Regions from separate parts of the Streptacidiphilus sp. PB12-B1b genome, predicted to be linked through region 2. Evidence: riboswitches for the same ligand, from Rfam matches in the RefSeq annotation. Region 2 holds a riboswitch; the other holds the start of a gene.
What was found. A riboswitch is a leader RNA that binds a small molecule or an ion and turns the genes downstream of it on or off. The one in region 2 is predicted to bind thiamine pyrophosphate.
Positions count from the first base shown of each region.

Region 1: linked by a shared signal. The riboswitch ahead of thiO (glycine oxidase ThiO) and the one ahead of thiC (phosphomethylpyrimidine synthase ThiC) in region 2 are both predicted to bind thiamine pyrophosphate.

Region 1 covers NZ_CP048405.1:2,025,301-2,040,854, reverse strand. The annotation lists gene GXW83_RS09295 (polyprenyl synthetase family protein) at 1-673, shown strand, start outside; gene thiE (thiamine phosphate synthase) at 721-1,407, opposite strand; gene GXW83_RS09285 (Rv2175c family DNA-binding protein) at 1,404-1,769, opposite strand; gene GXW83_RS09280 (NAD(P)/FAD-dependent oxidoreductase) at 1,843-3,054, opposite strand; TPP riboswitch at 3,122-3,249, shown strand; gene thiO (glycine oxidase ThiO) at 3,240-4,520, shown strand; gene thiS (sulfur carrier protein ThiS) at 4,517-4,744, shown strand; gene GXW83_RS09265 (thiazole synthase) at 4,749-5,543, shown strand; gene pknB (Stk1 family PASTA domain-containing Ser/Thr kinase) at 5,636-7,636, shown strand; gene GXW83_RS09255 (nitroreductase family protein) at 7,777-8,445, shown strand; gene GXW83_RS09250 (GNAT family N-acetyltransferase) at 8,453-9,046, opposite strand; gene GXW83_RS09245 (molybdopterin-dependent oxidoreductase) at 9,094-9,732, opposite strand; gene bfr (bacterioferritin) at 9,815-10,294, opposite strand; gene GXW83_RS09235 (bacterioferritin-associated ferredoxin) at 10,404-10,676, opposite strand; gene GXW83_RS09230 (class II 3-deoxy-7-phosphoheptulonate synthase) at 10,827-12,176, opposite strand; gene GXW83_RS09225 (FMN-binding protein) at 12,562-12,972, opposite strand; gene GXW83_RS09220 (ferric reductase-like transmembrane domain-containing protein) at 13,004-14,377, opposite strand; gene GXW83_RS09215 (6-phosphofructokinase) at 14,531-15,554, opposite strand, start outside.
Region 2 covers NZ_CP048405.1:65,403-80,956, reverse strand. The annotation lists gene hisC (histidinol-phosphate transaminase) at 1-788, opposite strand, end outside; gene GXW83_RS00365 (LacI family DNA-binding transcriptional regulator) at 1,129-2,238, shown strand; gene GXW83_RS00360 (metallophosphoesterase) at 2,378-3,616, shown strand; gene GXW83_RS00355 (hypothetical protein) at 3,837-5,027, shown strand; gene GXW83_RS00350 (aspartate-semialdehyde dehydrogenase) at 5,053-6,090, opposite strand; gene GXW83_RS00345 (hypothetical protein) at 6,575-7,300, shown strand; gene GXW83_RS34715 (ice-binding family protein) at 8,043-8,360, shown strand; gene GXW83_RS00340 (ice-binding family protein) at 8,357-9,127, shown strand; gene GXW83_RS00335 (DUF5819 family protein) at 9,231-10,004, shown strand; gene GXW83_RS00330 (HTTM domain-containing protein) at 10,015-11,067, shown strand; gene thiC (phosphomethylpyrimidine synthase ThiC) at 11,046-12,869, opposite strand; TPP riboswitch at 12,865-13,007, opposite strand; gene GXW83_RS00320 (hypothetical protein) at 13,187-13,387, shown strand; gene GXW83_RS00315 (flotillin family protein) at 13,589-15,094, shown strand; gene GXW83_RS00310 (DUF5326 family protein) at 15,188-15,397, opposite strand; gene tenA (thiaminase II) at 15,548-15,554, opposite strand, start outside.

The DNA of each region.
Region 1 (15,554 bases), 2.0 Mb from region 2:
GATGTGGAGCGACGAACTCCTCTGCGACTGCGGGCTGGAGCGCGAGGCGGTGCGCCGCGCCAAGCCGCTGTTCGACCTGATGCGGACCGAGGTCATGGCCGGGCAGTACCTGGACGTGCTGGAGCCCGCCGCCTCGGGGGCCGGCCGCCGCCTGGGCGGCGACCCGGTGGAACGGGCCCGCACGGTGATCCACTACAAGTCGGCCAAGTACACCGTCGAACGCCCGTTGCAGATCGGCGGGCTGCTGGCCGGGGCCGAACCGGCGCTGATCGCCGCCTACGGGGCCTTCGGGCTGCCGCTCGGCGAGGCGTTCCAGCTGCGGGACGACCTGCTCGGGGTCTACGGCGACCCGGCCGTCACCGGCAAGCCCGCCGGGGACGACCTGCGCGAGGGCAAGCGCACGCTTCTGGTCGCCGAGGCCCTGGCCACCTGCTCGGCGGCGGACGCCCGGCTGCTGGACGAGCTGCTCGGCGCGCCCGGCATGGACGAGCGGCAGGTCCGGATGGCGCGCTCGGCGATCACCCGCAGCGGCGCGCCGGAGCGGGTCGAGGCCCGGATCACCGGGCTGCTGCACGAGGCGCTGACCGCGCTGGACGGAGCCCCGATCGCCGAGCCGGAGGCCCGCCGGGTGCTGCACCGCCTCGCCGCCGCGGCGACGGCGAGGCGGTACTGACCCCGAGCCGGTACCGGCGAACGAGGCGGCCGGGGCGGCCGGGCAGGTCAGTCGCGTTCGCGGACCCGCCGGGCCAGCTCGGCCGCGGCGGCGTGCGGGTCGGCGGCGGCCGTCAGCGCGCGCACCACGACGATCCGCCGCGCGCCCGCGTCCAGCACCTGCTCCAGGTTGCCGGTGTCGATCCCGCCGATGGCGAACCACGGCCGCTCGGCGCCCGGCTGCTCGGCCGACCGCTTGGCGGTCTGCTCGGCCGCGTAGGCGACCAGGCCGAGGCCGGGCGCGGCCCGGCCGGGCTTGGTCGGCGTCGGCCAGACCGGGCCGGTGCAGAAGTAGTCCACGCCCGGCTGCACCAGCGCCGCGTCCACCTCGGACTCGGCGTGGCAGGAGCGGCCGATCAGCACGTCCGGGCCGAGCACGGCGCGGGCGGCCGGGACCGGCAGGTCGTCCTGGCCCAGATGCAGCACCTCGGGCCGGGGACCGAGGGCGGCGCGCGCGGCGTGGGCGACGTCGGCGCGGTCGTTCACCGCCAGCAGCCTGCCGTGCCGGGCGCAGGCGTCGGCGAAGACCTCCAGGAGCTCCAGCTCCTGCCGGGCCTCCAGGCCCTTGTCCCGCAGCTGGACGATGTCCACGCCGCCGGCCAGGACGGCGTCCAGGAACCCGGCAAGGTCTCCCTGCTCCCGGCGGGCGTCGGTGCACAGGTACAGCCGGGCGTCGCGCAGGGCGCCGTGGGTCACAGCGCCATCGCCTGGGCGCGGCGCTTGACCTCGGTGCCCCGGTTCTCGTTGAGCGCCTGGGCGGGGGTGCCCGGCAGCGAGGGGTCCTCGGTGAACAGCCACTCCAGGGCTTCCTCGTCGGTGAAGCCGCTGTCGCGCAGCAGCGTCAGCAGGCCGCAGATGCCCTTGACGGTGCCGTTGGGGCCGATGAAGGCGGCCGGGACCTGCAGGGCGTTGTTCTCGCCGCGGCGGACGGCGATCAGGGTGCCGTCGTCGACGAGTCGCCGCACCTTGGTCACCACCACCCCCCACTGCTCGGCGATGTCGGGGATGTACATCCAGGCGGGAATCAGGGCGTCAATCTTGGGATCAATCTGGCTCACCCCCCCAGACTGCCATCCCCGGCCCCCCGCGCGCACCACGAACTCCCGCCCGGTCGGCTCCGGCCGGGCCGGTTCAGCCGCCCACGGCCTCCTTGAGCGGCACCGAGGGGTCGGCCGCGCGGGCCCGGTCGACCGGCGTCCGGCGCTCGATCAGCCGCCGCCCCTGCGCCACGTCGCGCGGCCGGTCGACGGCGAGCAGCGCCACCGGGACGTCCCCGCGCAGCCAGAGCACGCTCCAGGCGGCGTCGCCCGCGGCCCCGCGCCACAGCGGCTGGTCGCCGGGGCCGTGCTGCCCGGCGTACTGCACCATCCGCCCGAACTGCTCGGACCAGAAGTACGGCACCGGGTCGTAGACCTCGTCCGCGCCCAGGGCGTTGGCGGCGGCCGTGCGCGGGCTCTGCAGGGCGTTGTCCCAGTGGTGGACGCTGAGCCGGGCGCCGTAGCGGGCGGAGGGGAAGGAGGCGCAGTCGCCGACCGCGAACACGCCCTCGGCCGAGGCCCGCAGCCGGTCGTCGGCGGCCACCGCGCCCCCGGCGTCCAGGGCGATGCCGGAGCCCTGCAGCCAGCCGGTGTCCGGCCGGGCGCCGATGCCGACCACGACCACGTCCGCCGGGAGCACCTCGCCGGAGGCCAGCCGGACCGATCCTTCGCTGAAGCCGCTGACGGCCGCGCCGGTCCGCAGCTCCGCACCGGCCTGGGCGTACCAGCCGCGCATCCGCTCGCCGACCTCGGCGGGCAGCGCGCCCGCCAGCGGCGTCCCGGCCGCCTCGACGACGGTGACGGCGCAGCCCAGCTGCCGGGCGACGGTCGCGGCCTCGGCCCCGATCCAGCCCGCGCCGACCACCACCACCCGCGCGCCGGGGCGCAGCGCGGCCTTCAGCGCGACCGCGTCGTCGTGGGTGCGCAGCAGGTGGGCGCTGCCGGGCAGACCGGGCAGCGCGACCGGGCGGGCGCCGGTGGCCAGGACCAGCCGGTCGTAGGGCAGCTCCTCGGCGTCGCCGCCGCCCGCCGCGGCCTCGGTGCGCAGGGTGCGCCGGGCGGTGTCCGGGGCCAGGGCGCGGCGCCCCAGCAGCAGTTCCACGCCCAGGCCCGGGTAGTCCACCTCGAAGCGGGAGTGCTCGGCCTTGCCCAGGAGCACGTCCTTGGAGAGCGGCGGCCGGTCGTAGGGCGGGTGCGGCTCCGCCCCGAGCAGGGTCAGCCCGCCGTCGTACCCGCGCTCCCGCAGGGCCAGCGCGGTCTGCATCCCGGCGATCCCGGCCCCGACCACGACGATCCGCTGCACCATCGGCCCTCCACCCCCACTGCGCTCGAACACCCCGTCACTGTACGGCGCGGGGCGCGACTACAGTGGGAAAGGCAATCACGGGAGCCCGGCGCACCGGGCTGAGAGGCAGGCGAGCGGGCGCAGACGCCCCCGGCCCGCGACCGTCCGAACCTGATCCGGGTCATGCCGGCGAAGGGAGCGCAGCAATGGCGGCACGCGTCCGTACGGCGGACGTCCTGGTCGTGGGCGGCGGCATCATCGGCCTGGCGGTGGCCTGGCGCAGCGCGCAGCGCGGCCTCGGCGTCACGGTGCTCGACCCCGATCCCGGGCGCGGCGCCAACCAGGTCGCGGCGGGCATGCTCGCCCCGGTCACCGAGTTGCAGTACGGCGAGGAGCCGCTGCTGCGGCTGGGCATCGCCTCCAACGAGCGCTATGCCGCCTTCGCCGCCGAGCTGTCCGAGGCCGCCGGGGCCGGTGTCGGCTACCGGGCCTGCGGCACCCTGGCCGTGGCGCTGGACGCCGACGACCGCTCCGAGCTGCGCGAACTGCACGCCTTCCAGCAACGGCTGGGGCTGTCGTCGGACTGGCTGACCGGGCGGGAGTGCCGTCGGCTGGAGCCCCTGCTGGCGCCCTCGGTCCGGGGCGGCCTGCTGGTCGGCGGCGACCACCAGGTGGACGGCCGCCGCCTGGGCGCGGCGCTGGTCGCGGCCTGCGAGCGGGCGGGCGTGCGGCTGCACCGCTCCCGGGGCGCCGAGCTGACCCTGGCCCCGGCGGCGGACCGGGCGACCGGCGCCCGCGCCGAGGACGGCACGGTGTTCGCCGCCGGGCAGACCGTGCTGGCGGCCGGCAGCTGGTCCGGCGAGCTGCCGGGTGTGCCGCCGGAGCTGCGGCTGCCGGTCCGGCCGGTGAAGGGGCAGGTGCTGCGGCTGCGGATGGAGAGCCCGCTCGGGCAGCCGTTCCTCTCCCGCAACGTCCGGGCGCTGGTCCGCGGCGGCCACCTGTACCTGGTGCCGCGCGCCGACGGCGAGCTGGTGGTCGGCGCAACCACGGAGGAGCAGGGCTTCGACACCACGGTCACCGCGGGCGGGGTGTACGAGCTGCTGCGCGACGCGCACGAGCTGGTCCCGGGGATCACCGAGCTGGAGCTGGTGGAGAGCAGCGCCGGGCTGCGGCCGGGCAGCCCCGACAACGCGCCGCTGCTGGGCCCGACCGCGCTGCCCGGGCTGGTCGCCGCGACCGGCCACCACCGCAACGGCGTGCTGCTGACCCCGGTCACCGCCGACGCCCTGGCCGCCTACCTGGGCACCGGCGTGCTGCCGCCCGAGGCCGAGCCGTTCAGCCCCGCCCGCTTCGCCGCCCCGGCGGCCGCCGCCGCACCCGTCCCGAACCGTCCGGCGCCGAGCCGTCCCGACCCGAACCGTCCCGACCCGAACCGTCCCGCCCAGAACCGATCCGCCCGCAGCCAGACCCCGGAGGCCGTCCGATGACGTCCCTGCCCCTGACCTCCCCCCTGCCGATCCGCGTCAACGGCGAGGCCCGCGCGGTGCCCCCGGGCACCACCCTGGAGCAGGTGGTGGCCGAGCTGAGCGCGGCGCCGACCGGGGTGGCCGCCGCCGTCAACGAGGCCGTCGTGCCGCGCGGCGCGTGGGCGGCCACCGCGCTCGCCGCCGACGACCGCGTCGAGATACTCACCGCCGTCCAGGGGGGCTAGGGCCATGGCCGACGACATCCTCACCATCGCCGACCGCTCCTTCGGCTCCCGGCTGATCATGGGCACCGGCGGCGCGCCCAGCCTGGACGTGCTGGAGCAGGCGCTGAAGCTGTCCGGGACCGAGCTGACCACGGTCGCCATGCGCAGGGTCAACCCGGCCGCGCGCGGCTCGGTGCTGGAGGTGCTGCGGCGCAACGGCATCCAGGTGCTGCCCAACACCGCGGGCTGCTTCACCGCGGGCGAGGCCGTGCTCACCGCCCGGCTGGCCCGCGAGGCCCTGGAGACCGACTGGGTCAAGCTGGAGGTGGTCGCCGACGAGCGGACGCTGCTGCCCGACCCGGTCGAACTGCTGGACGCGGCCGAGACCCTGGTGGACGACGGCTTCGTGGTGCTGCCGTACACCAACGACGACCCGGTGCTGGCCCGGAAGCTGGAGGACGTGGGCTGCGCCGCGGTGATGCCGCTGGGCTCGCCGATCGGCTCCGGCCTGGGCATCCGCAACCCGCACAACTTCCAGCTGATCGTGGAGCGGGCCGGGGTGCCGGTGATCCTGGACGCCGGCGCGGGCACGGCCTCGGACGCGGCGCTGGCCATGGAGCTGGGGTGCGCGGCGGTGATGCTGGCCACCGCCGTCACCCGGGCGCAGGAGCCCGCGCTGATGGCCGAGGCGATGCGGCGGGCGGTCGAGGCCGGGCGGCTGGCCCGCCGGGCCGGGCGGATTCCGCGCCGGTTCCACGCCGAGGCGTCGTCACCCATGGCCGGGCGCGCCGAGTTCGACCCGGAGGCCCCGGCCTTCTGACCGCCGCTCACCGCACGGGCGCGGCAGCGTTCGGCAACGATCGGGTCTCCCCTGCTCACCCGGCGGCCGCCGGGCCCCGTAAACTCACGAGGATGGACACGACCCTGCACGATCCGCTCCTCGGGCGGATGCTCGACGGCCGCTACCGGGTCGAGCAGCGCATCGCCGTCGGCGGCATGGCCACTGTCTACCGGGCGGTGGACACCCGGCTGGACCGCACGGTCGCGCTGAAGGTGATGCACGCGGGGCTCGCGTCCGACCCGGACTTCACTGCCCGCTTCATCCGCGAGGCCAAGGCCGTCGCCCGGCTGTCGCACCCGAACGTGGTCAACGTCTACGACCAGGGCAGCGACAGCGGCGTGGTGTTCCTGTCGATGGAGTACGTGCCCGGCTGGACCCTGCGCGACCTGCTGCGGGACCGGGGGGCGCTGAACCCGCGGATGGTCCTGGACATCCTGGAGCCGGTCCTGGCGGCGCTCGGCGCGGCCCACCGCGCGGGCCTGGTGCACCGCGACGTGAAGCCGGAGAACGTGCTGCTCACCGAGGACGGCCGGGTCAAGGTCGCCGACTTCGGGCTGGTCCGGGCGATGACCGGGGAGAGCTCGGTGACGACCGGTCAGGTCATGGGCACGGTCGCCTATCTGGCGCCGGAGCAGATCCAGCAGGGCGAGACCGACCCCCGCACCGACGTCTACGCCTGCGGGGTGATGCTGTTCGAGATGCTGACCGGCGCCAAGCCGCACACCGGCGAGTCCCCGATGCAGGTCATCTACCAGCACCTGAGCACGGACGTGCCGCCGCCCTCCACCCTGGTGCCGGGCCTGCCGCCGGAGCTGGACGCCATAACGCTGGCGGCGACCGCCCGGGACGCCCACCGCAGGCCGCACGACGCCGTCGCGCTGCTGGCCCTGCTGCAGCAGGTCCGGCGCAGGCTGACCCCGGAGCAGCTGGACGCCGAGCCCGCCGCCGCGCCGCCCCTGCGGATGCCGGACGCGCCCCCTCCGGGCGGCGACCGGACGACGGTGCTGCCCGGCGGGGAGCGGACGACGGTGCTGCCCCCGCCGCCCGGGGCCGCCCCGGTGGAGCGCACCAGCATCATGCCGGGCCTGCCCGAGCTGCCCCCGGAGCTGGTGATGCCCCGGCACGAGCAGCCCGAGGAGTTCGCCCCGCCGCCGCGCCGGGCCGGGCGGGCCGGGCGCGGGCGCGCCGGGCGGCGGAACCGCTGGGTGCTGCCGCTGTCGGTGGTGGTGGGGCTGGCCCTGGTGGCCGGGATCGTCGCCTGGGCGCTGACCGGCGCGCTGTACCTGACCATGCCGAACGTGGCGGGCCGGAGCCAGGCCGCGGCGGCGCAGTCGCTGCGCGCCGACGGCCTGGGCGTGACCGTGGTCCAGCAGTTCGATGTGACCGTCCCGGCCGGCCAGGCGATCGGCACCGTGCCCGGCGCGGGCGCCCGGGTCCGCAAGGACGCCTCGGTGGTGCTGGACGTCTCCAAGGGCCCGGACCGGCCCGCGGTCCCGGCCGTCGCCGGGAAGCCGCTGGCCGCCGCCAAGCAGGCGATCACCGCCGCCGGGCTGGTGGCGGGCAGCGTCACGCAGCAGAGCAGCAGCAGCGTCCCGCAGGGGGACGTGGTGGGCACCGACCCGGCGGCCGGCACCCGGCAGCAGCCGAACACCGTGATCCGTCTGATCGTCAGCACCGGTGTGCCTCCGGCGAACCTGCCGAACGTGGTGGGCGAGCCGGTGGCGCAGGCCATGGCCGACCTGCACGGCGCGGGCTTCGCCGTCCAGGTGGACCCGACCTATGTGCACTCCGGCGTGGCGGCCGGCTCGGTGGTCGGCCAGAGCCCGGACGGCGCGACCGCGGCGGCCGGCTCCACCGTGACGCTGACCGTCTCCTCCGGTCCGGTGCAGGTGACCGTGCCGGACGTCAGCGGCGACGACGAGGCGCAGGCCAGGAGCGCGCTGACGGCGGCCGGGTTCAAGGTCAAGGTGCACAAGTTCCTGCCGTTCGGCGACCCCACGGTGACCAGCCAGAGCCCGGGCGGCGGCTCGCAGGCCGACCAGGGCAGCACGGTGACCATCACGCTGTTCTGACCCGCCGCCCCCGGCCGCGCCGACGGCGGCCGGGACACGCCCGGCACGGCGGCGGCAGCCCCCGCCCGCAGCACGGCGGGGGCTGATCGGTAGGCTTCATGGGCATGAGCTCACCTGCCCCGGCTGACCTTTTCGAGAGCATGGCGACCATGAGCGCCATGCGCCGGCTGAGCACCGAACCGGTGCCGGACGAGATGCTGGCACGACTGGTCCAGGCGGCCGTGTACGGGCCGAGCGGGTCCAACGCCCAGGACTACCAGTACGTGCTGGTGACGGACCGCCAGGTGATGGCGAAGCTCGCGCCGCTGTGGTCGCGCTGCGTGGACGCCTACCTCGCCTCGGTCGGCCGCACCCTGGCCGCGACCATGGACGACGACGCCTTCGAGCAGATGCGCGCCGCGATCGAGTACCAGCGGGACCACTTCGCGGACACCCCGGCCCTGGTCATCCCCTGCTACCACCTGCCGAAGGTCAGCGCCGACCTGGACGGCCTGCGCGGCGTGGTCACCCAGCTCGGCACCGCCGGGCTGGGCCGGCTGGCGGCGCACGGCGGCCGGATCAGCCTGCTGGCGGAGGCGTCCAGCGTCTATCCGGGCACGCAGAACCTGCTGCTGGCGGCCCGCACCCTGGGCCTGGGCGCGAGCCTGACGATCTGGCACCTGATGCTGGAGCGGGAGTGGAAGGCCGCCCTGGGCATCCCCTCCGAGGTGCACACCTTCGCGGTGATCCCGATCGGCTGGCCGCTGGACGCGTTCGGCCCGGTGGACCACCGCCCGGTGGCGGAGGTCCTGCACCGCGACCGCTGGTGACCGGGCGTCAGCCCAGCGCCTCGGCGGCCTCGCGCCCGATCCTGGTGACGACGTCGACTCCGGAGTCGGCCGGCGCCGGGCGCGGCGCGGTGAGGCCGTCGCGCCCGGCCTGCTCGAGGCGCTCGGCCCGCCCGGTGCGGGAGACCAGGGTGTAGCCGAGGCGCCCGGGCACCGCCCCGCTGGGCCTGTTGGCCTCGTCGTAGTGGATCTCCACATGGGTGGTGCCGGTCAGCCGGAACGCCTCGCGGGTGAGTGCGGCGGCGGCCGAGGTCGCCAGGCCGCGCCCGGTCCAGCCGGAGTGCAGCCAGTAGCCGATCTCCAGGCCGCCCGGGCCGATCCGCCGCATCATGCTGCAACTGCCCACCAGGACGCCCTCGGTGGTGATGGCGTAGTTGAACGCCGCGCCGGACTCCCAGTCGAGCTGGGCCCGGTCCAGGTAGTCGGCCACGCTCTCCCGGCTGTGGGCGGCGGCCCAGGGCATCCACGGCAGCAGGTGCTCCAGCGACTCGCTGATGGCGCGTTCCAGCGCGTCCAGGTCGTCCGGGCGGTAGCGGCGCAGGACGACCCGGTCGCGGGTGAGGGTCTCGGCAGGCTGTTCCATCCCATGATCCTGCCGAACCGGCTCCGCCGACCGCAATCGGTTTGCCCTCAGAACTCCGGGCCGTCGCCGGGCTGCTCCTGGTAGGAGTAGCGCTGCTCGGCCCAGGGGTCGCCGAGGTTGTGGTAGCCGCGCTCCTCCCAGAAGCCGCGGCGGTCGGCGGTCATGTACTCGACCGCGCGGACCCACTTGGGGCCCTTCCAGGCGTACAGCCCGGGCACGACCAGGCGGACCGGGAAGCCGTGCTCGACGGTGAGCGCCTCGCCGTTGCGGTGGGTGGCGAAGACGGTCGACGGGTGGGCGAAGTCGGCCAGCCGCAGGTTGGCGCTGTAGCCGTACTCCGCCCAGACCATGACGTGGGTGGTGTCGGCGGCGGGCGGCACCAGGTCGAGCACGGTCCGCGCGGTCACCCCGCCCCAGTGGCTGCCCAGCATCGAGAAGCGGGTGACGCAGTGCAGGTCGGCGGTGACCGCGGTGTGCGGCAGGGTGCTGAAGCGCGGGTGGTCCCAGCTGTGCTTCTGCCCGTCGGCGGTCGCCCCGAAGACCTGGAAGTCCCAGCTGAGCGGCTTGAACCTGGGCACCGGACCGTAGTGCAGAACCGGCCAGCCGCGCTGTCGGCGCTGGCCCGGCGGCAGCTCGCCGGAGCCGCTTCCGTGGGCCCTGGCCTGGTCGTTCTCGGTCTGACCCATGCGTCCATGGTGACAGACGTCCGGAATCCGACGCGTGCCGGTCCGCGCGGCGGCCATCGGGGCGGCCGCCCGGCCGCGCCCGCTAGGACTCGGGCTGCTCGATCAGCTGCGCGATGTAGAGCGCGTCCCCGAGCTTCTCGACCAGCTCCAGCTGGGTGTCCAGGTAGTCGATGTGGTGCTCCTCGTCCTTGAGGATGTCCTCGAAGATGCGGGCCGAGGTGACGTCGCCCTTGGCGCGCATCAGCGCGATGCCGCGCCGGAGCCGGTCGATGGCCTCGATCTCGACCTGCCGGTCGGCCTCGAACATCTCCTTGACGGTCTGGCCGATGCGGATGTGGAACAGCCGCTGGTAGTTGGGCAGCCCCTCGAGGAACAGGATCCGGTCGGTCAGGATCTCGGCGTGCTTCATCTCGTCGAAGGACTCGTGCCGGGTGTACTCGGCGAGCTTGGTCCATCCGTTGTTCTCCTGCATGCGCGAATGCAGGAAGTACTGGTTGATGGCCGTCAGCTCGGCGGTCAACTGCTCGTTGAGGAATTCGATAACTTCCGGGTCACCCTGCACGGCAGCGTGACTCCTTTCCGGGGTAGCCGATGGTGGGCCGCATCCTCGCACCGCGGAGGAACTACGTCCAGTAAGCCCACGCTTACCCAGAGCTACCCGGAGGGGTGGATCAGGCGGCTTCCGCTGCCGTCTCGGCGGCGGGATCGACAGCAGGACCGGTGGCGGAAGCGGCGACGGCCAGCCCCAGGCGGGCGGCGAGCCGGGGGGTGGGGCACGGCCGGGCGCCCTCATGGCCGAGCATGGCCTGGATCCGCCGCACGCAGGAGCCGCAGTCCGTCCCGGCCTTGCAGCCGCCGGCGACCTGGCGCGGGGTGGTGGCACCCGCGGCTATCTCCTCGCGGACGCGCTGCTCAGTGACCGCATGGCACAGGCACACGTACATACGGGCAGCTCCTGTCGAGGGCGAGAATCAGCTAAGGCTAACCTTACCCAATGCTCCAGGATGCTCAAAGGTCCCCCTGGTTCCGTTCGACCGGAACCGGAGGGACCTTCGTCACATCCGGGCCCCGCGGGGCGCGCCGGACGGCCGGGCTCACGCCTGCCGGTACATCTCCGCCACCAGGAAGGCCAGGTCGAGCGACTGGCTGCGGTTCAGCCGGGGGTCGCAGGCCGTCTCGTAGCGCTGGTGCAGATCGTCCACGAAGACCTCGTCGCCGCCGCCCACGCACTCGGTGACGTCGTCGCCGGTCAGCTCCACATGGATGCCGCCCGGGTGGGTGCCCAGCGCGCTGTGCACCTCGAAGAAGCCCTTGACCTCGTCCAGCACGTCGTCGAAGCGGCGGGTCTTGTGCCCGGTCTCCGCCTCGAAGGTGTTGCCGTGCATGGGGTCGCAGATCCAGACCACCTGGGCGCCGCTGGCGGTGACCTTCTCCACCAGCTCCGGCAGCCGGTCGCGGACCTTGTCCTTGCCCATCCGGGTGATGAAGGTCAGCCGGCCGGGCTCGCGCTCCGGGTCCAGCCGGTCGATCAGGGTCAGCGCCTCGTCCACGGTGGTGGTGGGGCCGAGCTTGACCCCGACCGGGTTGCTGATCCTGGAGGCGAACTCGATGTGGGCGTGGTCCAGCTGCCGGGTCCGCTCGCCGATCCAGACCATGTGGCCGGAGACGTCGTAGAGCCGCCCGGTGCGGGAGTCGGTGCGGGTCAGCGCCGTCTCGTAGTCCAGCACCAGCGCCTCGTGCGAGGAGTAGAACTCGACCGTGCGGAACTCCTCCGGGTCCACCCCGCAGGCGTTCATGAAGGACAGCGCGCTGTCGATCTCCTTGGCCAGGCGCTCGTAGCGCTGGCCGGAGGGCGAGCTGCGGACGAAGTCCTGGTTCCAGGCGTGCACCTGGCGCAGGTCGGCGTAGCCGCCGGTGGTGAAGGCGCGCACCAGGTTCAGGGTCGAGGCGGAGGCGTTGTACATCCGCTTCAGCCGCTCCGGGTCCGGCCGGCGGGACTCCTCGGTGAAGGCGAAGCCGTTCACCGAGTCGCCGCGGTACACCGGCAGGGTCACCCCGTCGCGGGTCTCGGTCGCCTTGGAGCGGGGCTTGGAGTACTGCCCGGCGATCCGGCCGACCTTGACCACCGGCACCGAGGCGGCATAGGTGAGCACCACGGCCATCTGCAGCAGGGTCTTCAGCTTGTTGCGGATCTGGTCCGCCGACACACCGTCGAACGCCTCGGCGCAGTCGCCGCCCTGGAGCAGGAAGGCCTCTCCACGGGCGACGGCGGCGAGCCGGGTACGAAGCTGGTCGCACTCACCGGCGAAAACCAACGGAGGATAGGAGGCGAGATCGGCAAGGGACGCGCGCAGAGCCTCGTGGTCCGGCCATTCGGGCTGCTGCGCCGCGGGCAGGGACTGCCAGGAGTGGACCTGGTCCAGGGATTCAGCGTTCACGGTCACGGAGCCAAGGCTACGGGGTCGCGGAGCGGAACAGACCCGAACGCCCGATGGATGAGACGGCCGCCGGACAGCGCCCCCGGCGGCACCGGCCGGTCGGCGCCGGGGGCGTGACGACGGACACACCGGCCGCCCGGTGTCGGCGCCGCGCACTTTCCGCTGGTGGCGGAGCGGCCCCGGGGCTGCCCGCTGATCGCCCGTTTCCGGACGGGCCCGGCGGGCGCGCGGCGGGGCGGCCGTTGCGCGTCCGGCACGGAAACCGGCCCTGAACGGCCGGTGCCCTTCCAGCGCCGGACCGCCCCGGAGGGCGCGCGGCTGTGACCGACGCCACATCCGGATCCGCCGCTGCCGCAGTGCGGGCCGGACCGGTCCGGCCCGGCGGGCTCGGCTACCGGGCCGCGTCGATGGCGCTCTGGAGCGAGCCGATGTAGCCCTGGCTGGTGAAGGTCGCGCCGGAGACCGCGTCGATGTCCGCGTTCTGCGCCGCCAGCACCTCCTGGGTGAGGACCGGGATCGCCTGGGCGTTGATCTGCTCGTCGCGGGGGGTGCCGTCGGGCTCCTCCAGCACCGTGACGCCGGTGATCCTGCTGCCGTCGTACGCGACCCTGACCTGGACCGGGCCCAGCGGGGTGCCCACCGCGCCGCCGGTCACCGTGTGCACGCCGGTGACCGGCCCGCTGGCGCCCTGCGCGGCGACGACCGGGGCGGCGGCGGCCGTGCCGGTGTGGTGCGGCTTGGCGGCGAGCAGCAGCAGCACGCCGAAGGCGGTGCCGCCGGCGGTCAGGGCGAATCGGCGCATCACGTCTGCCTGCCTCTCCGGGGTATGGGGATCAGAACTCGAAGGACTCGTGGTGGATGCGGCGCGGCGGCACCCCGGCCGTGTCCAGGGCCTCGCGGGCGGTGGCGACCATCCCGGCCGGGCCGCACAGGTAGACGTCGTGGTCGCGCAGGTCGGGCAGCAGCCCGAGCAGGGTCCTGGTCTGCAGCGGCTCGCCGATCTCGGCCCGCGCCCCGACCAGGTAGTGCAGCCGGGCGCCACGGGCCGCCGCCACGGCCTCGAGCTCGTCCCGGAACAGCACGTCCTGCTCGCTGCCCGCCCGGTAGAGCAGGGTGAGCCCGCCGGGCGCGGCCGGGACGGTCTCGAACAGCGTGCGCAGCGGGGTGATGCCGACCCCGGCGGCCAGCAGCAGCACCTTGGGGGCGCTGCGCCGGTCGGCGGTGAACGCGCCGTACGGCCCCTCGGCGACGACCCGGGTGCCGGGCCGCAGCGTCCGCAGCGCGGCGCTGTGGCCGCCGCGCTCGCGGACGGTGATCCGCAGCGGGCCGCCGCCGGGCGGGGCCGACAGCGAGTACGGGTTGGCGGACCAGGCCAGGCCGGGGGCGAGGAAGCGCCAGCGGAAGAACTGCCCGGGCCGGGTGCGGGCGGCCAGCTCGTCCAGGCGGCGGCCGGTGACCAGCACCGAGACCACGCCCGGCGCCTCGGTGCGGACCTCGGCCACCCGCAGCCGGTGGCGCAGCGCGTCCCGGGCCGGGAGCACGAAGCGGAACCAGCCGATGGCCGCCGCCGCGCCCAGGTAGAGGCAGTACCAGGCGGCGCGGGCGGCCGGGTCGCGGAGGAACTCGTCGCCGTTGCTGAGCTGGTGGAAGAAGACCAGGACGATCGCCAGGTAGGTGGCCAGGTGCAGGTGGTACCAGGTCTCGTAGCGCAGCCTGCGGCGGGCGGCGCGGGCGGAGACCGCGGCGACGGCGAACAGCAGCAGCGTGCCGCAGACCGCCTTGAGCATGTCCGGGTAGTGGAAGACGATCTGCGCGGTCTGGTGCACGACGCCGCTGTCGTCGGTGAGCGAGTAGCCCCAGATGATCAGCGTCACATGGGCGATCACCAGGCCGACCATGTACCGGCCGCCCATGGCGTGCCAGCGGGCCAGCCGGTCGGTGCCCAGGGTGCGGTCGGCCGCCGGGATCCGCGCCATCAGCAGCACCAGCACCGGCGCGGTGTACCCGGCCAGCAGGCCGCACAGCCGGGCGCCGTTGGTGATCCACTGCCCGGCGCCGATGATCGCGCCGGTGTCGCTCCACCACAGCCAGAGCACGGCGGCCGCGCCCGCGCCGATGACGCCGAGCAGCGCCCGGGCGGCGGTGTCGGCGTGGCGCAGGGACGGCCCGGGGTCGGCGGCGGTGCGCGTCGCCACGGTGCTGGTCATAGGTCCTCCCGAACTGCTGCTGGGACGACACTCTGCCAGCGGTTTCTGTGGACAGGCCCAGAACCGGCGGCCCGGGCCGATCCATCGTATGCGCGCCGCCGGGCGGCCCCGGGGGCGGGGTGCGGCTCGGTCGGCGGGCGGGGTGCGGCTCGGTCAGCCGAAGAAGACGTCGAACTCGGCGTACAGCGCCGGGTCCACGGTCTTGATCCGGGCGGTGGCCTCGGCCAGCGGCACCCGGACGATGTCGGTGCCGCGCAGGGCCACCATCGTCCCGTAGGCGCCGTCGTGGACGGCGTCCACCGCGTGCAGTCCGAAGCGGGTGGCGAGCCAGCGGTCGAAGGCGCTCGGGGTGCCGCCGCGCTGGATGTGGCCGAGGACGGTGGTGCGGGCCTCCTTGCCGGTGCGGGCCTCGATCTCGTGGGCCAGCCACTCGCCGATGCCGGACAGCCGGACGTGCCCGAAGGCGTCCCGGGTGTCGTCCTTGAGCACCATCTGGCCCTCGACGGGCATGGCGCCCTCGGCGACCACCACGATCGGGGCGTAGTTGATCCTGAACCGCTGCTCGACCCAGGCGCAGACCTGCTCCATGTCGAAGCGGTGCTCGGGGATGAGGATGACGTTGGCCCCGCCGGCCACGCCCGAGTGCAGCGCGATCCATCCGGCGTGGCGGCCCATGACCTCGATCACCAGCACCCGCCGGTGCGACTCGGCAGTGGTGTGCAGCCGGTCGACGGCCTCGGTGGCGATGTTGACGGCGGTGTCGAAGCCGAAGGTGTAGTCGGTGGCGTTGAGGTCGTTGTCGATGGTCTTGGGGACGCCGACGACGTTCACGCCCTGGCCGCTGAGGGCGGCGGCGACGCCGAGGGTGTCCTCCCCGCCGATCGCTATCAGCGCGTCCACCCGGTGCGCCGCCAGGTTCTCCTTGACCTTGCGGATGCCGTCGGCGACGGTGAGCGGATTGGTGCGCGAGGAGCCGAGGACGGTTCCGCCGCGCGGCAGGATGCCCCGCACCTCGGCCACGCCGAGGGGGGTGGTGGCGCCGTCGAGCGGGCCGCGCCAGCCGTCCCGGAAGCCGGTGAACTCGTAGCCGTAGACCTCGACGCCCTTGCGCACGATCCCCCGGATGACCGCGTTCAGCCCCGGGCAGTCCCCTCCGCCGGTGAGCACTCCGATCCGC
Region 2 (15,554 bases):
TCGGCGCGCAGCGAGGCCACGGCGGCGTCCTGCGCCAGCTGGCTGACCCCGAACGGCACGGCGGTCTGCCGCAGCGCGGCCGCGACCGGCTCGTGCGCGACGGCGAAACCGACCCGCAGCCCGGCCAGGCCGTACGCCTTGGAGAAGGTGCGCAGCACGCAGACGTTGGGCCGGTCGCGGTACAGCTCGACCCCGTCCGGCACCTCGGCGTCGCGGACGAACTCGGTGTACGCCTCGTCCAGCACGATCAGGACGTCGCCGGGGACGGCGTCCAGGAAGCGCTCCAGCTCGGCGCGGCGGACGACGGTGCCGGTCGGGTTGTTGGGGTTGCAGACGAAGATCAGCCGGGTGCGGTCGGTGACCGCGGCCAGCATGGCGTCCAGGTCGTGCGAGGCGTCCGCGCGCAGCGGGACCTGCACCGAGGTGGCGCCGTTGACCTGGACGATGATCGGGTACGCCTCGAACGAGCGCCAGGCGTAGACGACCTCGTCGCCGGGGCCGGCCGTGGCCTGGACCAGCGACTGGGCGACGCCGACCGAGCCGGTGCCGGTGGCGATGTGGCTCTCCGGCACGCCGAGGCTCCGGGCCAGCTCCGCGACCAGCCCGGTGCAGCCCATGTCGGGGTAGCGGTTGATGTCCCCGGCGGCGGCGACGGCGGCTTCCAGGACGCCGGGCAGCGGCGGGTAGGGGTTCTCGTTGGAGGACAGCTTGAAGGCGGGGCGGCCGTCGCTGCCCAGGGCGGGCTTGCCGGGCTTGTACAGCGGGATGCCGCGCAGGTTGCCGTTCAGCCGGGGGCCGTCCGTCCGGCCCTGCTCGGCGGGGCTCCGGCCCTTGTCGTTGTCGCTCACCGCGGTCGTCCTCCACGTCGTGCCGTCGTCCTTGTCCGGTCGGGATCACCCTACGAGCCGATCGGCGATATCTCACCCGTGAGAGTGACATGTTCTGGCGCCGTCCGGCCGAGCCTTCCTCGGCGGCTGCGGCGACACGTGGACGAAACGTAGGCGGGTGACCCCAAATGGTCACGCAGCTAAGGATAAAGAGCACAAAAGCTCATGGAGAAACGTATCTCCGACCAACCCACGCAGACCATCACCTAAGGTCGGTGGTGAGCCATACGATCGGTTCGACATGACAGCAGCAGCAGCCAACCAGAGCGGCCGGCGGCCACCCCACGCCCGGCGGCTGGAACGCGCCGGAATCCGGGACGTCGCCGCCGCGGCGGGGGTGTCCATCACCACCGTCTCCGACGCCCTCAACGGCAAGGGCCGCCTCCCGGACGAGACCCGCAGCAAGGTCCGCGAGGTCGCCGAGCGCCTCGGGTACCGCCCCTCCGCCGCCGCCCGCACCCTCCGCACCGGGCGCTCCGGCCTGATCGGCCTGACCGTCACCACCTACGGACAAGAACCCTTCACCTTCACCGAGTTCGCCTACTTCGCGGAGATGGCCCGGGCCGCCACCTCGGCCGCGCTCAACCGCGGCTACGCCCTGGTCGTGCTGCCCGCGACGTCCCGGCACGACGTCTGGAGCAACGTCGCCCTGGACGGCACCGTCGTCATCGACCCGGCCGAGCACGACCCGATGGTCGCCGAGCTGTTCCGGCAGGGCCTGCCGGTGGTCAGCGACGGCCGCCCCGGCAACTGCCCGGTCACCGCCTGGGTGGACAACGACCACGGCAGCGCCGTGCTGGAGATCCTGGACCACCTGGCCGAGGCCGGGGCCCGCCGGATCGGCCTGCTCACCGGCACCAGCACCGACACCTACACCCGCCTCAGCACCGACGCCTACCTGGGCTGGTGCCGCCGGGTCCGGCAGGAGCCGCTGTGCGAGGCGTACCCCGCGCACGACCCCTGCGCGGGCGCCGTCGCCGCCGATCGGCTGCTGGCCCGCCCGGACCGCCCGGACGCCGTCTACGGCCTGTTCGACCCCAACGGCACCGACCTGCTGGCCGCCGCCCGCCGCTACGGCCTGCGGGTTCCGGAGGACCTGCTGCTGGTCTGCTGCAGCGAGAGCGACGTCTACGCGACCACCGAACCGCCCGTCACCACCCTGTCGCTGAAGCCGCAGCGGATCGGCACCACCGTGGTGAACCTGCTCATCGACGCCATCGAGGGCGGCGCCCCGGCCGAGGAGAGCCCAGTCGGACAGCTGATGCCGACCGAGCTGATCGTCCGCACCTCCTCCCAGCGGCGGCCCGCGCGGATCACCGTCAGCCCGCCCCGGCACCCGGGCGAGGAATGACACGTCACCGCAGAACGTGACAAGAATCCATACAAACCATCACACATACCCACAGCCAACACCGATGACCGACCAGCCCGGGCGTATTGATCCCGCCCAGGTGCGTACACCGCGAACTGGGGCTTCCTATGATGGGCGAATGACACCGGTGGACCCCTTCGCCCGGCCTGAGCTGCCGGACCCAGGCCCCCGTACGCCCCTGGACCCCTCGCGGCCGGAGATCCACGGCGACGGGTCCACGACGTACGACTTCTTCTCCCCGCCCACGCGCGCGGCGGAGGAGGCGGGCTCGTACGCGCCCGAACCGCCCTACGACGGGCCGCCGGTGTACGCACCCGAGCCGGCCTACCCGAGCGCCCCGGCCTATCCCGCCGCGCCGCCCGGCGCCCCGGTGTTCACCCCGCCGCGCTTCATCCCCGGCCCGCAGGACCCGCCCACCATCGAACTGGGCGGCCCGATGGCCCCGACCGTCGGCTACGAGCACCCCGCGCCCCGGGTGGAGACCGCGCCCCCGGTGCTCCCGGCCCCGGCCGCCGCGGCCGAGTCCGAGGGCCCCGGCCCGCTCTACGTCGTCGGCGACGTCCACGGCTACCTGCAGGCGCTGCTGGACGCGCTGCACCAGGCGGGCATCATCGACGCCGAGGGCCACTGGTCCGCCGGGCCCGCCCGGATCTGGTTCCTCGGCGACTTCACCGACCGCGGCCCCGACGGCATCGGCGTCATCGACCTGGTGATGAACCTCGCCGCCGAGGCCGCCGCCTCCGGCGGCTACTGCCGCGCGCTGATGGGCAACCACGAACTGCTGCTGCTCGGCGCCGACCGCTACGGCGACCAGGCCGTCCAGTCCACCGCCGGCACCGCCTCCTTCCTCGCCGCCTGGCGGCTCAACGGCGGCCAGCCCACCGACATGGAACGGCTCCAGGACCACCACGTGACCTGGCTGTCCCGGCTCCCGGCCATGGCCGTCGAGGACGACCACCTGCTGGTCCACTCCGACACCACCGCCTACCTGGAGTACGGCGACTCGGTGGACGCCGTCAACGACGCCATCCACGAGGTGCTGCAGGGCGACGAGGCCGACGACTGGTGGGACTGCTTCCGCCGGATGACCAAGCGCTTCGCCTTCCGCGGCGACGCCGGCCCCTCCGCCTGCCACGAACTCCTCGACGCCTACGGCGGGCGGCGCATCGTCCACGGCCACAGCCCGATCCCCTACCTGGTCGGCGACGCCCAGAGCGAGGACGGCCCGGCCGGCAACTCCGGACACCCCGTCACCGGACCGCACATCTACGCGGACGGCCTGGCGGTCGCCATGGACGGCGGCGTCACCATGGAGGGACAGGGCCGCCTGCTGGTCGCCCGGCTCCCCCTCAACTGACCAGCGCACCAAGGACGATCAGGGAAACCGGCACGATCGCTGCCGGTGCCGGGAGACGGCCGGGCCCCGCGCGGGGCCCGGCCTGCGGCATATACCGGAGGCATCACCAGCCCCACCAGGCCCTGAAATTCCGGAAACTGCCTGTCACCGTGTCAGCTGCTCCCCCTACCATCAAGGCAGAAGCCCCCGACGGAGCCTTCGGGGGAGTAGGTAGGGATCCATGGACAGCGCTCCATACCTGCAGGCCGAGGACAAGCCGGATTTCGAACGCGTCCTCGATGAACTGCTCCACCACGACGAGCTGCGGCTCGCCCTGCGGCGCACCCCCGGCGGCCCCAACGCCCAGCAGCTGCACACCCGCGCCCTGCACGACGCCGGCGCCATAGCCGCCGACGCCGCCTCCGCGTACAGCTACTACCGCGCCCTGCGCGACCAGGTCCGCAGCACCACCCCCGACGACGACCCCACCCGGCGGCAGGCCCCGGAGAACCCCCTGGACGCGGCCGAACGCGCCGGCTGGGTGCCCCTGATCGCGGTCCTGCTGCCGATCCTGTCCGGACTCGGCGCCCTGGTGATGCTGCTGCTCGGCTACGCCTTCCGGGCCGACCACTTCTCCCTCGGCCAGCCCCTGGTCACCGCCGGATTCGTCTCCGCCGTGGTGTGCGCGGCGGCCATCGCCGTGGACATCATCGGGCTGCTGCTCACCGCCGCCCGCGACGCCGCGGGCCCGCCCCCGGGCCGCCACCCCGAGCAGTACGCCGAACTCGCCACGGCCCGCGAGCTCTGGCACACGGCGCTGCGCGACCAGGCCCTGCGCCCCTACCTGCTGGCCCAGCTCGGCGCCGTGCCCGGCGCGGGCGCTGGCACCGGCGAGGTCGCCGCCCGGCCCGGCGTCAGCCTGGTCCGCGCCCGGCCCAAGCTGGGCTACTCCAGCCCCGGCTTCACCAGCCCGGGCCCGGAGCGCCTCACCGACGAGCAGGGCCAGGAGGTCGACGCCGACCCGGCCCCCGAGCCCCACTTCTCCAGCCCCGGCTTCACCAGCCCCGGCCCGGAGCGCCTCACCGACCAGCGCGGCCAGGAGGTCGACGCCGACCCGACCCCCGAGCCCCACTTCTCCAGCCCCGGCTTCACCAGCCCCGGCCCGGAGCGCCTCACCGACCAGCGCGGCCAGGAGGTCGACGCCGACCCGACCCCCGAGCCCCACTTCTCCAGCCCCGGGTACTCCCGGCCGGACTACTCGTCGCCCGACTTCAGCAGCCCGGCCTTCACCAGTGCCTCCGGCGTCCCCGGGCCGCGCGGCGCGGACCGCCCCCGGGCGCGCTCCCGGTTCCTGCCCAACGCCGAGGACGCCGACGCCCGGGGCGCGGCGGACGTCGACGTCGACGTCGAGCGGCCGGCCGAGCTGGACTGACCGCGGCCGCCCGGCCGGCCTCGCCCTATTCGGCGGCGGCCAGCAGCTCCGCGGCGACCAGCTCGGCGATCTGCACCGCGTTCAGCGCCGCGCCCTTGCGCAGGTTGTCACTGGAGACGAACAGCGACAGACCGTTCTCCGCGGTCTCGTCCGCCCGGATCCGGCCGACGTACGACGGGTCCTGACCGGCGGCCTGCAGCGGGGTCGGGATCTCCGACAGCTCGACGCCGGGGGCCTGCGCCAGCAGCTCCCGGGCCCGCTCCGGGCTGAGCGGACGCGCGAAGCGGGCGTTCACCTGCAGCGAGTGCCCGGTGAACACCGGCACCCGGACGCAGGTGCCGGAGACCTTGAGGCCGGGGATCTCCAGGATCTTCCGGCTCTCGTTGCGGAGCTTCTGCTCCTCGTCGGTCTCGTTCAGGCCGTCGTCCACGATGGACCCGGCGAGCGGCAGCACATTGAAGGCGATCGGGCGCGCGTACTGCTTGGGCTCGGGGAACTCCACCGCCGCGCCGTCGTGGGTGAGCGCGCTGGCGCCCGCGCCGACCGCGTCCACCTGGCCCTGCAGCTCGGCGACGCCGCTCAGGCCGCTGCCGGAGACGGCCTGGTAGGTCGCCACCACCAGCCCGACCAGCTCCGCCTCCTGGTGCAGCGGACGCAGTACCGGCATGGCGGCCATGGTGGTGCAGTTGGGGTTGGCGATGATGCCCAGCGGGCGGTCCGCGACGGCGTGCGGATTGACCTCGGAGACCACCAGCGGCACCTCCGGGTGGGAGCGCCAGCCGGAGGAGTTGTCGATCACGACGGCCCCGGCGGCGGCCACCTTCGGCGCCAGCGCGAGCGAGGCGGTCTTGCCCGCGGAGAAGATGACGATGTCGAGACCGCTGTAGTCGGCGGTGTCGGCGTCCTCGACGACGACCGTCCCGTCCTTCCACGGCAGCTCCCGGCCTGCGGAACGCGCCGAGGCGAACAGCCGCAGCTCCGTCACCGGGAAGTCCCGCTCGGCGAGAATCCGACGCACAACGCCACCGACCTGGCCCGTGGCACCCACAATTCCAATCTTCATACCCCTACAGTAGGCGTCCCGGTGCCGCCGCCCCCGCGAATATCCGCTGGCCGGACCACCTGCGCCGGTCCGCCCCCGAAAGACCTGCGCCCCGCACCGAAGCCGCCAGGAAATCCTCCGGGCGGCACCGGCGCAGCACCGCCGGATCGTTCAGCAAAAACGACACCGCCCCGGTACCCCGCCCGGTGATCCCCGCTGCCGCCGAGCCGGCGTTGTCGCCGCCGTCTTCTGATTCTCTGTCAGCTCTCCGGTCGGCGCGAACGGCGTAACCGTATGACCATCCGATCGTTGAACACCGTGCGCATGAGCACTGTGGATCAGATGACGCGGCGAGTGGTGACTGTGGAGTTGGCCGGTTCAGTCCGGCCCATGGGATGAGTGGACGAACGCGACTCGTGCCCTTGACCGTCCAGGTGGGACGGCCCTGAGCCCCGGGATGGGGGCGTTCAGTCAACTGTCCCCACTCATGGGAAGGGCAGGCACCATGCCACCCGAAGTCGCTCTGCTGGAGTCGCGCGCCCTGCGCGACAGCGTCCACCACCGCACCGACGCGCTGGACCGCGTCAAGGCGCTCGTCCTGCTGCCGGACGGCGTCCACGTCACCACGAGGATGGTCGCCGACTACTACGAGGTCGGAATCGAGGCGGTGCAGTCCCTCGTCAAGGACCACCGTGAGGAGCTGCTGGGCACCGGATACCGCATCCTCGCAGGTCAGGAACTCATGTTGCTCAAGAACATGGGTGGGGTGCACCCCAGAACGCCGTCCCTGGCGGTGTTCCCGCGCCGCGCCGTGCTCAACATCGCCATGCTGCTGCGGGACAGCGCCGTCGCCCGGCAGGTCCGTGTCTACCTCCTCGACACCGAGGCGGATCGGCACGGACCGGCGGCCCCGCCGCGCCACGGCATGCCGCCCGGTCGGCGGCTCGGACCGGGCCCGCACTGGGACGAGTACGAGTACCTCCAGGCCCACCCCGACGCCCCCACCCCGGAGCAGTACACCCATGCTGACCAGGGACGATGGGCGGATCTGGCGGAGTCGGTGGACCGTCGGCTGGATGCCCACGGCCGGGTGGTCGGGGCGATGAGCGAGCAGCTCTGCGCCCTCGGCGACGACGTCCGGGAGCTGCGCGAGGACGTCTCCGGCATGCGCAAGGACGTCTCCGAGCTGCGCCAGGGGAGGGCCGCCGACCGCCGTCGTCGGCAGCGCTGATCCCCTAGTACCAGCAGCCTGTGGACAGCGTGGTCCACTCGGGTTCTCGCAGAACCTGAGTGGACCACACGCCTGTGGACAACCTCTTCACCGCAGGTCAGCGCCCCTGTCGCGGATGTTCCGACGACCACGCCGCCATCGGTGGGCAGAGCCTGTGGACAACTCGCCCCGGCAGTCCCTCCGGCCGTTCTTGCGTGTCGCCGCCCTCGGCACCCGCCGCCCGCGCATCATGGAAGCCGCATCGCGCCGGCCTTCGTGCGCTCCTTCTTCGCGCACGGCCCCCGCCCTGGCGTACGACAGCCATCGCCGCCGTTCGAGCACCGGCCCCTCGGCACGGCACCCCCGGCAGCCAGCCCGATATTCCTTTGATGCGCCATCAGTTACCACACGTACTATCTCCCGCTCTCATTTCCCCGACAGTAGGCCGATCAAGCTAATCGACAGATTGCGGGCATGTCATAGCCGCAATAGTGGCGTGATAGGCGGATGGTATGAGGAACCCGGCCCGGCCGGGAACCTGCACCGATCCATGCGCTTGTCCCACAGGCCCGTGGTGTCGGCTCCGGCACGTCGCAGACGTCCACCGTACGGCTCTTGGCGCGATCTGGGTTCTCCACCGGCTGCCGAGATCCGCCGAACCTATTCGAAAGAGTTGGGCACCTCGATGGATTTGATTGTCCCCACAACACCCCATCGGCACAGATTCCGCGCCAGGGCCGCCTCCGGATTCGTCCTGGCATCGGTGGCCGCCGTGCTGGCATTCCTGCCGACCGCTGCCGCCGCGATCGGCGTGGCCGTTCCGCTCGGGACCGCGAGCAGCTTCGCGGTGCTGTCCGGTCAGTCGATCACCAACACCGGCCCCACCACGATCACCGGCGACGTCGGCGTGAGCCCCGGCACCTCGGTGACCGGATTCCCGCCCGGCACGGTGGCCGGAGTCATCCACGCCGCCGACGCCGTGGCGCTCCAGGCGAAGAGCGACCTCACCATCGCCTACAACAACGCCGCCGGGCAGGCACCGGACAGCACCCTCACCTCCCCGGGGACCTCGGCGGGCTGACGCTGGGGCCGGGCGTCTACAAGGCGTCGTCGTCGATCGGGCTGACCGGCACGCTCACCCTGGACGCGCACGGTGACCCGAACGCGGTGTTCATCTTCCAGATCGGCTCGACGCTGACCACGGCCTCCGCCAGCCGGGTGCTCTTCGTCAACGGCGCGCAGCCGTGCAACGTCTTCTGGCAGGTCGGCAGTTCCGCCACGCTCGGAACCCACTCGACCTTCATCGGCACCATCCTGGCCCTGACGTCCATCTCGGTGACCACCGGAGTGGACATCAACGGCCGGGTACTGGCCCGAAACGGGTCGGTCACCCTGGACACCGACAACATCATCCGGTCCACCTGCGCCGCCGGAGGCACCACCGGCGGCACGACCGGCGGCGGCACCGGAGGCACCACCGGCGGCGGCACGGGCGGCACCACCGGCGGCGGCACCGGCGGGACGACCGGCGGCGCCACTGGCGGGACCACCGGGGGCACCGGCGGACACCACCACCACCATCACCACCATCACCACCCCGGCGCTCCCGGTGGCCCCGGCGGTCCCGGCGGTCCTGGCGGTCCCGGCCACCCCGGTGGTCCTGGCCACCGCTACCCCGGCGGCCCGGGGCCCCGCCCCATCGGCGGGATCGGAGCCGGCACCGGCGGCAGCGTCTCCAAGTCGGACTCCACGGAGGTCGCGGTCGGCTCTGCCCTGGTGGGCCTCGCCATCCTCGGCTCGGGCGTCATCGTCCTGCGCCGTCGGGCCGCGAGCCGCTGGCACTCCTGAGACCTGAGTACGCGATGGCTCGTCGGGGCGCGGCAACGCCCCCGGCGGGCCATCGCCCGCTGTCCGGGGGGCACTGTCCGGAGATCAACGGTGGAGGGATGCAATGAGCGGCACCGACAACGGCCGTTCCGGGCCGGGCAGCACACAGCCGGGCAGCACACAGGTGGACCGGGCACCGTCCGTCCCCCGGCCGGCCTCCGGTACGCGCCTCGTACGCGCACAGGAGCGGGAGGCCGCCGCCGGTGACCCGCCGGGCCCGTGCCCTCCGCTGCCCCGGCCCGTCCGGTGGGCGGTCGTCTGCGCGGTCTGCGCGTGCTGCGCCACCGCGCTCGTCCACGTCTGCATGATGTTCCTGTTCGTCGCGCCCTCCAACACCGTCTCCCAGCGGTACGAGCAGCAGATCAACGCCTGGATCTATCCCTACTTCGAGCAGAACTGGCAGCTGTTCGCCCCTGACCCGCAGGCCGACCGCGAGCAGATCTCCGCACGCTCGGCGGTCACCTCCCCCGACGGCGCCCGCCGGGCCGGCCCCTGGGTCGACCTGACCGGCATGGACGAGTCCGCGGTGCGGCACGACCCCTTCCCGAGCCGGACCGCACAGAACATGCTGCGGCGGGCGTGGTCCGCCTACCAGGCGGCACCGGACGGCGACGAGGACGCTTCGGGTCAGGCAGGCATGCTCCGGCACTATCTGGCCGCCATCGCCGCGCAACGCCTCGGCGCCCACGGTCAACACGGCTTCGACGCCGTCCAGTTGCGGATCACCACCACACCCATCTCCCCGATCCCGCCCCAGGCGTCCGGGGCGCGTACCCCGGCGCCGGCCTCCGACACGATCTTTCTCCCCTGGTGGCAGGTGACCCCCGATGGCCGTTGACCGTACCCCCGTGCGCAGGCCCCTCGCGCGCCGAACCCTCGCGCGCCGACCCCTCGCCGCCGCCGACCGGGCCTTCGCCTTCGTGACCGAGCAGGCGGTGTCCCTCCACGCGGCCGCCGTGCTGCGCATCGGATACGGCCTGCTGTACCTGGCCGTGCTGCTGCGCGAGTTCCCGCACCGCGACGAGATCTGGGGCCCGGGCTCGCCCTGGAGCCCGGCGCTGGCACGCGAACTCCTGGCCCGCGACGGGTGGTTCAGCATCCTCACGCTGTCCGACCGCCCGGCCTGGTTCACCTGCTGCTACGCGCTGGCGCTGCTCGCCTCGGCCCTGTTCGCGCTGGGCTGGCACACCAGGGCGACGTCCGTGGTGTTCGCCGTGGTGGTCACCTCGTTCCACGGCCGGGCCGTGTTCATGACGGACGGAGGCGACAACCTGATCGAGCTGATGGCCGTGTACCTGATGTTCACGGCCTGCGGACGACGCTGGTCCCTCGACGCCCGCCGAAGCCGCACCCGCCCCCGCCCCGCGCCGCTGCTGCGACCGGCACTGCGGCAGGCCGTCCAAATCCGCAGCCTGCTGAGCAACACGCTGCACAACTGCGGCATGTTCGTCATCGCGGCCCAGGTCTGCCTGCTCTACGGCTCGGCCGGCCTGTTCAAGGTCCAGGGCGGCCTGTGGCGGGACGGGACCGCGCTGCACTACGTGCTGAATCTCGACCTGTTCCAGCCCTGGCCCGCGCTCTCCCGGGCGGCCGACGGCCACGCCCTGCTGCTGGCCGTCGGCAGCTACCTGACCGTCCTGGTCCAGGTGGCCTTTCCGTTCACCCTGTTCAGCCGGGCCAAGTACGTCGTCCTGGCTTTGCTCGTCGCCCTGCACCTCGGCATCGCCGTGCTGCTGGGGCTGCCGGTGTTCTCCGGCGCGATGATCACCGCCGACGCGGTGTTCCTCCCGGACCGCCTGCTGCTGCGCATCGCCCGACCGGGCGGGCGCGGTACCCGGGGTTCCCCTCGTGACCCCGGGTACCGCCTGCCCGACCTGCCTCAGTCGGCCATGGGCAGGTAGACCCGGTTGCCGGAGGCGGCGAACTCCTCCGACTTGGCGCGCATCCCGGCCTCCGCGGCGGCAGCGGCGGCCTCCGCGCCGAGGCCGAGATCCGCGCCGAACTCCTCGCGGATGTCCTGCGAGATCCGCATCGAGCAGAACTTGGGGCCGCACATCGAGCAGAAGTGCGCGGTCTTGGCGGGCTCGGCCGGCAGCGTCTCGTCGTGGAAGTCGCGGGCCGTCTCCGGGTCGAGGGCCAGGTTGAACTGGTCCTCCCAGCGGAACTCGAAGCGGGCGTCGGAGAGGGCGTCGTCCCAGAGCTGCGCCCCGGGGTGGCCCTTGGCCAGGTCGGCGGCGTGGGCCGCGATCTTGTAGGTGATGACGCCGGTCTTGACGTCGTCCCGGTTCGGCAGCCCCAGGTGCTCCTTGGGCGTGACGTAGCAGAGCATCGCCGTGCCCCACCAGGCGATCATGGCTGCGCCGATGCCCGAGGTGATGTGGTCGTAGCCCGGGGCGACGTCGGTGGTCAGCGGGCCTAGGGTGTAGAACGGCGCCTCGTCGCAGACCTCCCGCTGCAGCTCCATGTTCTCGCGGATCTTGTGCATGGGGACGTGCCCCGGGCCCTCGATCATCACCTGCACGTCGCGCGAGCGGGCGATCCGGCCCAGCTCCCCCAGCGTCTGCAGCTCGGCGAACTGCGCCTCGTCGTTGGCGTCCGAGGTGGAGCCGGGGCGCAGCCCGTCGCCGAGCGAGTAGGTGACGTCGTAGGCGCGCAGGATGTCGCACAGCTCCGCGAAGTTGGTGTACAGGAAGTTCTCCTGGTGGTGCGCCAGGCACCAGGCCGCCATGATCGAGCCGCCGCGCGAGACGATGCCGGTGCGGCGGCGCGCGGTGAGCGGGACGTAGCGCAGCAGCACCCCGGCGTGGACGGTCATGTAGTCCACGCCCTGCTCGCACTGCTCGATGACGGTGTCGCGGTAGACCTCCCAGGAGAGCTCCTCGGCGCGGCCGTCGACCTTCTCCAGTGCCTGGTAGAGCGGCACGGTGCCGATCGGCACGGGGGAGTTGCGCAGGATCCACTCACGGGTGGTGTGGATGTTGCGGCCGGTGGAGAGGTCCATCACGGTGTCGGCGCCCCAGCGGGTGGCCCACGACATCTTCTCCACCTCCTCCTCGATGGAGGAGGTGACCGCCGAGTTGCCGATGTTGGCGTTGATCTTCACCAGGAAGCGGCTGCCGATCAGCATCGGCTCGGACTCCGGGTGGTTCACGTTGGCCGGCAGCACCGCCCGCCCGGAGGCGATCTCCTCGCGCACGACCTGCGGGTCCATGCCCTCGCGCAGGGCCGCGAACTCCATCTCGTCGGTGACCACCCCCCGCCGCGCGTAGGCGAGTTGGGTGACTGCCTGGCCGTCGCGGGCCCGGCGCGGGCGGCGCGGGCGGCCGGGGAAGACCGCGTCCAGGTTGGCCAGTCCGCCGCGCGGCGAGGTGTGCCGCAGGCCGTCGTCCTCGGGGCGGGCCTCGCGGCCGTGGTAGTCCTCGACGTCGCCGCGGCGGACGATCCAGGGGTCGCGCAGTGCCGGGAGCCCGCGCCGGACGTCCGGCTGGAACTCCGGGTCGGTGTACGGGCCGGAGGTGTCGTACAGCGGGACGGTGCCGCCGTTGGTCAGCCGCACCTCCCGGTAGGGCACCCGGAGGTCAGGACGCGATCCGGTGCGGTAGGCCTTGCGCCAGGCCGGGGCCGGGTAACCGGTGGACGTGCTGGAGGCTCCGGAGGTTCCGGAGGCGGCGTGCTGCTGCGGTCGTGCGTCATGCTCGGTCATGAGACCTGCTACTCCCTACGCCGGCATTACCCGGTCAGGTTCCTGCGGTCGGCGCAAGCAGCAGTCCCACATCGGCGTGCGATGTACGACGGTCAGCGCCCTCTCAGCCCGGTGCTCCGAGCTCCCGCGTCTGCAAATGAGATGGCCTCACCGTACCCAGACCCGGGCGGAGTTGGCCAGGGGGCCTGAGCAGACCGGACGCCCGGGGATATTCCGGGCGGCCGTTGTCGGTGCACGGGAGTATCGTCCGAACCGGATGGACCGGATGGACCGGATACCCGGGTGCGGGTGCCGGGGTCGACGGAGGGGGGCCGGAGATGGTCGGCAGTACGGGACGGGTGACCGGGACGGTCGGCCCGGGGCTGGTCGGCGAGGTGCTGATCGCGGTGCGCGGCGGCACCGAGGCGTTCCTGGCGTACCCGGCGGTGCCCGGCGAGCGGATAACCACGGGGACGCTGGTGATCGTCCAGGAGTACCTGCCGCCGCGGACGGTGTACGTGGCCCAACTAATCGGTTGAATCAAGCAACCAGCAGGGGATACGCCCGACTTGCCACGCCTTCCGCCGGCTGATCCCGCTCAAGTTTCCATCAATTGTGGGCACCGCCTTTCGCCGGCCCGGGCGGCGGGTGCACACTTCCGATCGGCCGCCTCGTAGCCCGCGCACTCCTGCACAGTCGCGCAGCCACGGGCCGGGCGGCGTCGAAGGGGGAATGTGCCGATGTTCATCGGCGTCATCGGGGGCGCGGCCGTCGTCGCCCTCATCGTTGTGATCGTGCTGTTCAAACTGATGTGGCGGGTCGCCGAGCCGAACGAGGCCCTGCTGATCTCCGGCTCCAAGCACCGGACCGCGGGGCTCGACGACGGCCTCGGGTTCCGTATCGTGACCGGTCGCGGCACCCTGGTGACGCCCGGGGTGCAGGTCGTCCGCAAGATGTCGCTCGACCTGAACGAGGCCGACCTGGACGTCGAGTGCGTGACCTCGCAGGGCATCCCGGTCCGGGTCCGGGGTGTGGTGATCTTCAAGGTCGGTGACGACCACGCGTCCATAGCCAACGCCGCCCGGCGGTTCCTGGACCAGCAGAAGATGATGGGCAGCCGGGTGCACAACGTCTTCGCCGGGCACCTGCGCTCCATCGTCGGCAGCCTGACCGTCGAGGACATGATCCGCGACCGCGAACGGCTGACCGGGGAGACCCGGGCGGCCTCCGGCTCGGAGATGGAGAAGCTGGGTCTGATCATCGACTCGCTGCAGATCCAGGAGATCCTCGACCCGACCGGCTACATCAAGAACCTCGCCGCCCCGCACGCGGCGGCCGTCCACCGGGACGCCCGCATCGCGCAGGCGGAGGCCGACCGGGCGGCGACCCACGCCGAGCAGGAGGCGGCGGCCCGCAAGGCCGAGTCCACCCGCAACAGCGAGATCCTGCAGTCCGGTTACCGTGCCGAGAGGGAGAAGGCCCAGGCCGAGGCCAAGCAGGCGGGCCCGCTCGCGGAGGCCGCCGCCCGGCAGGAGGTCGTCGTCCAGGAGACCAGGGTCGCCGAGCTGGAGGCGCAGCGCCGCGAACAGCAGCTGCAGATCGACGTCCGCAAGCCGGCGGACGCCGCCGCCTACCAGACCCGCACCATCGCCGAGGCCGAGCGTGACGCGCGGATCTCGGCGGCGCAGGCCCAGGCGCAGGAGACCGAGCTGCGGGCGGTCGCCGACGCCAACCAGGTGAAGATCGCCGCGCTGGCGGCGGCGGAGGCGACCAAGGCCCACGCCCAGGCCGTCTCCGGGGAGTTGCGGGCGACCGGTGAGGCCGAGGCCGCCGCCGCCCGGGCGCGCGGGCTGGCCGAAGCCGAGTCGGTACAGGCCCGCGGTCTGGCCGAGGCCGCGGCGGCGAAGGCGCTGGGCCTGGCCGAGGCCGAGGCGATCAAGGCCCGGGCAGCGGCCCTGGCCGAGAACCAGGAAGCGGTCGTGGCGCAGCAGTTGGCCGAGAACTGGCCGGAGATCGTCCGGGCGGGCGCGTCGGCCTTCGGCAGTGTGGAGCACATGGTGCTGCTCAACGGCGCCGAGGGCATGGGCGAGATGTTCGCCAAGGCGCTGACCATGGGCGGTACCGGGCTCGGCCTGGCCCGGCAGCTGCTGAACCAGATGAAGGACGACCAGGCGGCCCCCACCCTGCCGGCCCCGCCCAACGGCTCGGCGCCCAGGGTGGAGCAGATCCCGGTGCAGTCCGACTGACGGCGTGGTCCGACTGAAGCACGGGGCGCCCGCACCCCTCACCGGGTGCGGGCGCCCGGCCCGGCTCGACCGGGCCCTTCCAGCGCGTCGGCGCTAGCGCGAGGCCTTCTTCACCAGGATCACGACCACCGCGCCCAGGGCGACGATCACCAGCGCCTTGATGACCCAGCCGAAGATGAACCACATCAGCCCGAAGATCGCGCCGATGACCGCCGAGACGATCGCCCAGGCGACGATCAGCGCGATGATGGGCACCACGATGTACCGGATCCAGCCGGGCAGGGTCTTCCAGATCTCCGTCATGATGTCCGTCCTCCCCCACGGGGTTTCCCGGGGCCTCGGGGCCGCCGGCCCTCCACTGGTGCTGATGGGTCGATCGTACGGCGGCCGCGCTGCCCCGCGGAGGGGGTACGCCCCTGAGATGACCCGGATAAGACCCTGATCAGCCGGGCCTCAGACC